Regions from separate parts of the Pseudomonas sp. NFX1 genome, predicted to be linked through region 2. Evidence: riboswitches for the same ligand, from Rfam matches in the RefSeq annotation. Region 2 holds a riboswitch; the other holds the start of a gene.
The links. A riboswitch is a leader RNA that binds a small molecule or an ion and turns the genes downstream of it on or off. The one in region 2 is predicted to bind thiamine pyrophosphate.
Positions count from the first base shown of each region.

Region 1: it holds a riboswitch for thiamine pyrophosphate, as region 2 does, so the genes downstream of both, DJ563_RS06380 (TenA family protein) here and thiC (phosphomethylpyrimidine synthase ThiC) in region 2, are expected to answer to the same signal.

Region 1 covers NZ_CP169366.1:1,491,078-1,494,462, forward strand. Annotated here, with positions in the region: gene DJ563_RS06375 (Ig-like domain-containing protein) at 1-1,566, opposite strand, end outside; TPP riboswitch at 1,876-1,991, shown strand; gene DJ563_RS06380 (TenA family protein) at 2,071-2,718, shown strand; gene tenA (thiaminase II) at 2,721-3,380, shown strand.
Region 2 covers NZ_CP169366.1:5,205,436-5,208,820, reverse strand. Annotated here, with positions in the region: gene thiC (phosphomethylpyrimidine synthase ThiC) at 86-1,966, opposite strand; TPP riboswitch at 2,123-2,228, opposite strand; gene DJ563_RS23365 (TolC family outer membrane protein) at 2,389-3,385, shown strand, end outside.

The DNA.
Region 1 (3,385 bases), 2.3 Mb from region 2:
GAGCAGGCGGAAACGGTAGCTGCGCGCCCGCACTTTCAGCTTTGGCTGGTACTGCCAGTTGACCAGGATCTGGTCGCCGAGAAAGCCGTCGGTGTTGAACGGGTTGAACCACAACTGGCCATTGGCATCCCAGGCCTTGTCGGCGATCACCAGGTTGACGTCGTAGTCGCGGTTGCCCCACGGCATGCCGGCCCCACTGGGCAAGCGCAGGTTGACGCCGTCCTGCAGGGCCTCGTTGCCGCGGTCCAGGGCGCTGTAGTAGTTCATCATCGCGGCGTTGCCTTTGTAGACGTTCTGCGCCGTGAAATCCATCATGTGGTCGTGGAACCAGTGGCTACTCATGGTTTCGCGCCAGTCGCCACGAATCTTGATGCTGCCGTTTTCGCAGGTCTTCAGGCCAGGCGACGCATCATTCACAAACAAGGTTTCGCCAGGTGAGCAAGGGAACGCTGCACGCGGGTCCTGGGCACGGGTATTGATCGTGTCGTAGCCAGCCAACTGGACCGGCCAACGGTAGTCGTAGTACTGGCCGGGGAAAAAGTAGGCATTGGCAAAGCCATCGCTCTCGGCCGGTGAGTGGCCGTTATGCTCGTGGGTCGAGAGGGTGTGCAGGCCAAAGCCACCGTTGGCCGAAGGGTCGATCGGCAGGGCGTTGTAGTGGCGCATCAGGATTGACTGGCCATACCGCACCATCAGCAGCTTGGGCGGGAAGGTGCCATCGAACGACCACAGCGATTTGTGGTTCTGCAGGGGCATGCTTGGGTGAAAACGGGTGTCGATGCCTTTGGTGGTGCCCAGCGTGGTAGGGATGTCCGAAGTCTGGTAGTACAGCCCGCCCGGCGCGAACTCGCCGACCGCATAGTTGTGCAGTTGCTTGCGGTCACGCAGCCCGAGGTTGATGCGTGCACCGGCCTGGGCGGTTTTGAATGCAGCCTGGGGGTAGAACTCGTTCCAGCGCTGATGGGACCAGCCTTTTCCTGGTGGCCGGCCTTCAGCCGGCGAGCCGACCGGTTGGCGGTTGAGGAACATTTCGATCTGCGCCTTCCACGGGTTGCGGTCGAGCACGTTGGCGTATTGGGTCGGGAAAGGGTACAGGCCAGGTTGTTTTAGAAACGCCTCCAGCGCCGTGCCGCTGGGGCCGCTGCGGGCGACGATGTTGGGGTCTTGCGCAGGCGCGGCGCCGAGGGTCGGCACCGGGAACGTCAGGCTAGGTACCGGGATGCTTGGGTCGAGCTTCTCGGGGCCGAACTCTTCGAACAGCAGCAGTTGCTGGGTGAACGGCTGCGCACCGAACAGCGGGCTCGGTTTACCGTTGGTGGGGTATTTTTCGGAGGTTTGCAGGGCGGGCGGCAGCACGTTGTCCTTGCGCACGGTGGTGCGGTCGCCGTAGGCACCGTCGGTAAGTTCCAGTGAGCCTTCGTTGGCATCCGGCAGGGTATACAGGTTGAGCAGCGCCGGGTTCGGGTTGGCCGGCTGATTGGTGTAGGCCGAGGGGTCGGTCGGCGGGGGCTGGCTGACGTCATCAAGGGAGGAGGCCATGGCCGGGATCAGCCCGAGGCTGAACATCAATGCAGTGACGGAAGACAATTTGAATGCATGCCTTGTGGGTTGGGTCTTGGCCGATGTTTTCATTGCCTTGTGCCTCGCTCGCGGCTCTATGGCTTGGAGCCATCAATGGCGTTTTGCCTGGTTAATGGACCTGAGCAACGGCTGTGCCAACTGATAATTAAGTAATGCTTTGTTAAACAAAACCTTGCAAGACCTGAATGAGGTGCGGTAGGAGGCGTCAAAAAACGGGTGTAAGTACCCACAAACGGGTCATGCATCACCCACTGTTTGGGTAGTGACAGCACCTTCGTACCTGCTGTATACCTGTGCGCCACCAAGGGGAGCCCCGGCAACGGGCTGAGAAACCGCTGAATGCTTTAGCGCGGTGACCCTTCGAACCTGATCCGGATCATGCCGGCGAAGGGATGGGACTTGCGACCTGCCTTTTTGCCGGCCTCACTGCGAGGCCAGTCCATGCCAGCTGCAACGGTCTCGCTGTCACCCCCTGCAGAGGACAGCATCATGACCGAACGTTTCACGCAAACCCTGCGCCGCCAAAGCGAGCCGACCTGGTCGGCGGCCATCGGGCACCGTTTCGTTACCCAATTGTGCGACGGCAGCCTGCCGGACCCGATCATGGTCCGCTACCTGGTGCAGGATCATCGTTTTCTCGACAGCTTCCTGACCCTGCTCGGCGCAGCCATCGCGACCGCCGACACCTTCGAGGCGCGCCTGCGCTTCGGCCAGTTCGCCGGGATGATTTCGAGTGATGAAAACACGTATTTCCTGCGTGCCTTCGAGGCGCTGGACGTAAGCCCGGCACAGCGCGTAGAAGCCGAGGACACTGCCCCAACTGCAGGTTTCAAGGCCATCATGCGCGAAGCAGCGGCCACCCGTTCGTATGCCGCCGCGCTGGCTGTGCTGAACGTTGCCGAAGGCTTGTACCTGGACTGGGCGATCAAAGCCCCCAAGCCCTTGCCCGAGCACTTCGTGCATGCCGAATGGATCACCCTGCACGACAACCCGGCGTTCCAGGCCTTCGTCGCCTTCCTGCAAGCCGAACTGGACCGCGTGGGGCCGCAGGAGGCTGAGCTGAGCACCGACTTCTACCTGCGTACCGTGGCCCTGGAACTGGCCTTCTTCGATGCCGTGTATGAGGGGGAGGCGTGAGCATGGATATTTTCGATCGCCTCAAAGCCGCCCGTGCCGACCAATGGAATCGCTATGTCGATCACGATTTCGTGCGGCAGATGGGCGAAGGCACGCTGAGCGAGTCTGCGTTTCGGACTTACCTGGTGCAGGACTACCTGTTCCTGATCCAGTTCGCCCGCGCCTGGGCGCTGGCCGCCTACAAAAGCCGCTTGCCGGCTGACATTCGTGCCGCCCAGGCAGGCCTGGCGGCGATTCTCGACGAAACCGAACTGCACCTGCGCCTGTGCGCTCGCTGGGGGCTGACCGAGGCCGATATCCAGGCTGCGCCGGAGCATCAGGCCACGGTGGCCTATACCCGCTACGTGCTCGATTGCGGCGCTGCGGGCGATCTGCTTGAACTGCATGTGGCGTTGGCCCCCTGTGTCATCGGCTATGCCGAAATCGGGCGCACGTTGGCGCAGCGTATTGGCGACCTGAGCCAGCACCCTTATCGTGAATGGATTGGTGAGTACGCCGGGGAGGGCTATCAGGCCGTGGCGGCCAATGCGCGCAAGCACCTGGATGAACTGGCGGCGCGCAGTATGACCGAGCAACGGTTCGTCGAGCTGGCAGGCATCTTCGGCCAGGCGTCGAGCCTTGAAGCCGACTTCTGGCAGATGGGGCTCGATGGCGCTGCCTAGCAGAC
Region 2 (3,385 bases):
TTCAGCTTCGCCGCTGATAGTGCCGGGGCCGCTTCGCGACCCTTTTCGCGACGCAAGGCCGCTCCTACAGAGGGCAGTTTTGCAGTCAGACTTTTTTGTACAGCTGGCTGCCTTCCTGGCGGAACCGCTCGGCCTGCTCACGCATGCCATCTGCAACCGTCACGTCCACGGTTTCGATCTTGGCGGCGTATTCACGCACTTCCTGGGTGATCTTCATCGAGCAGAACTTCGGCCCGCACATCGAACAGAAGTGCGCGACCTTGGCCGACTCCTTGGGCAGGGTCTCGTCGTGGTACGCGCGGGCAGTGTCCGGGTCCAGGCCAAGGTTGAACTGGTCCTCCCAACGGAATTCGAAACGCGCCTTGGACAAGGCGTTGTCACGAATCTGCGCGCCCGGGTGGCCCTTGGCAAGGTCGGCGGCATGGGCGGCGATCTTGTAGGTGATGATGCCGGTCTTGACGTCGTCCTTGTTCGGCAGGCCCAGGTGCTCCTTGGGCGTCACGTAGCAGAGCATGGCGCAACCGAACCAGCCGATCATCGCCGCGCCGATACCCGAAGTGATGTGGTCGTAACCCGGCGCAATGTCAGTGGTCAGCGGGCCGAGGGTGTAGAACGGCGCCTCGTCGCAGCATTCCAGCTGCTTGTCCATGTTCTCCTTGATCAACTGCATCGGCACGTGGCCTGGGCCTTCGATCATGCACTGCACGTCATGCTTCCAGGCGATCTTGGTCAGTTCGCCAAGGGTTTCCAGCTCACCGAACTGTGCAGCGTCGTTGGCGTCGGCGATCGAGCCCGGGCGCAGGCCGTCGCCCAGCGAGAAGCTGACGTCGTAGGCCTTCATGATTTCGCAGATTTCGTTGAAGTGGGTGTACAGGAAGTTTTCCTGGTGATGCGCCAGGCACCACTTGGCCATGATCGAGCCACCCCGGCTGACGATGCCGGTGACACGCTTGGCGGTCAGCGGCACATAACGCAGCAGCACGCCAGCATGGATGGTGAAGTAGTCCACGCCCTGCTCGGCCTGCTCGATCAGGGTGTCGCGGAACAGCTCCCAGGTCAGGTCTTCGGCGACGCCGCCGACTTTCTCCAGGGCTTGGTAGATCGGCACGGTACCGATCGGCACCGGCGAGTTACGGATGATCCACTCGCGGGTTTCGTGAATGTGCTTGCCGGTGGACAGGTCCATGACCGTGTCCGAGCCCCAGCGAATGCCCCAGGTCAACTTGGCCACTTCTTCCTCGATCGAGGAGCCCAGCGCACTGTTGCCGATGTTGCCGTTGATCTTCACCAGGAAGTTGCGGCCGATGATCATCGGCTCCAGCTCGGTGTGGTTGATGTTGGCCGGGATGATCGCGCGGCCGCGGGCGATTTCTTCGCGGACGAATTCGGGGGTGATTTCTTTCGGGATGTTGGCGCCGAAGCTGTGGCCGGCGTGCTGCTGGTCGAGCAGGCCGGCAGCACGGGCTTCCTGCAGCTTCATGTTCTCGCGGATGGCCACGTATTCCATCTCGGCGGTGATGATGCCCTGGCGGGCGTAGTGCATCTGCGAGACGTTGACGCCAGCCTTGGCGCGGCGCGGGTTGCGCACGTGGTTGAAGCGCAGCTTGGCCAGCTCTGCATCGTTCAGGCGCTGTTGGCCGAAGTTCGAGGTCAGGCCGCCCAGCCGCTCGGTGTCGCCGCGGGCGTCGATCCAGGCCGAACGGACGTCGGCCAGGCCCTTGCGCACGTCGATGATGACGTTGGGGTCGGTGTACGGGCCGGAAGTGTCATAGACCAGCACCGGGGCATTGGTTTCGCCGCCGAAGTCGGTCGGGGTGTCGTGCAGGCTGATTTCGCGCATGGGCACGCGGATGTCCGGGCGAGAGCCCTCGACATAGACCTTGCGCGAACGGGGGAACGGTTGCACGGACTGCTGATCGACTTGTGCCGACTCGCTGAGGTTGATCGTTTTTTCTTGTTTGCTCATCACGGGCTCTCCAGACAGCTTCCTAGCGGATGGAATGTCGGGGAGAACCTGAAAGACGCGGACGCACCCAGAGATGGATGCAGTGCCGGACATGGGGGTGCCTTGCGCTTTTTACAGCGGCGACAATCCCGGACCTGGCACAAGAGGCTCATCGGGAAAGCGAGCAATCTTGTTCCCTACGCAGGCGCTAACCTGATCAGGTTCAACGGGATCCGGAACTTCCGATCTCAGCCTTTGCAACAAGGCACCCCGACAAGAACATGCGCAGTCTAGACTGGAGTGGCCGGCAAAGCCAAGCGGGTAAATGCGGGGATGATGAAAGGCGCACTGGGCGATTGTTGCCGGGGGCGCATGGCACTACACTGGCCCATCGCTCGATACTCAACAGTTCAGTAATTAATTTTCGTACAAGGATTGCCTCTATGCTGCGCAAACTCTCACTGGCGATAGCCGTGTCTTGTGCGTCCAACGGAGTGGTCTGGGCAGCGGATGTGCCCATGACGGTGAAGACCGACCTGGTCAGCGTCTACCAGGAGGCGGTCGACAACAACGCCGACCTTGCAGCGGCCCGCGCCGATTATGGCGCCCGCCGCGAGGTGGTACCGCAGGCCCGCGCCGGGCTGCTGCCGAACCTGTCGGCCAGCGCCGAAATGTTGAACACCCGTACCAAGCTCGACGAACCGTCGATGACTTCCAACCGCAGCGGCAACTCCTGGAGTGCGACCCTGGCGCAGCCGGTGTTCCGTGCCGACCGCTGGTTCCAGTTGCAGGCCGCCGAGGCGGTCAACGAGCAGGCAGCGCTTGAGCTGTCTGCCACCGAGCAGAACCTCATTCTGCAGACGGCGCAAAACTATTTTGCGGTGCTGCGCGCCCAGGACAACCTGGCCGCGACCAAGGCTGAAGAATCGGCCTTCAAGCGCCAGCTCGACCAGTCCAACGAGCGTTTCGACGTGGGCCTTTCCGACAAGACCGACGTCTTGCAGTCCCAGGCCAGCTACGACACCGCCCGGGCCAACCGGATCATCGCCGAGCGCCAGGTACAGGATGCCTTCGAAGCCCTGGTAACCCTGACCAACCGCGAATACGCATCGATCCAGGGCGTCGTCCACACCCTGCCGATTCAGGTGCCCACGCCCAACGATGCCAAAGCCTGGGTCGAGACCGCCGGGCGGCAGAACCTCAACCTGCTGGCGACCAACTACGCCGTCAACGCCGCTGAAGAAACCCTGCGCCAGCGCAAGGCCGGCCATGCCCCGACCCTGGATGCGGTGGCCAAGTACCAGAAGGGTGACAACGACAGCCTCGGCTTCACCAACCCTTCGCAACTGGGCGTGCGTTACAGCGGCGACGTCGAGCAGACCAGCATCGGCCTGCAGCTGAACATTCCGATCTACAGCGGCGGCCTGACCAGTTCGCAAG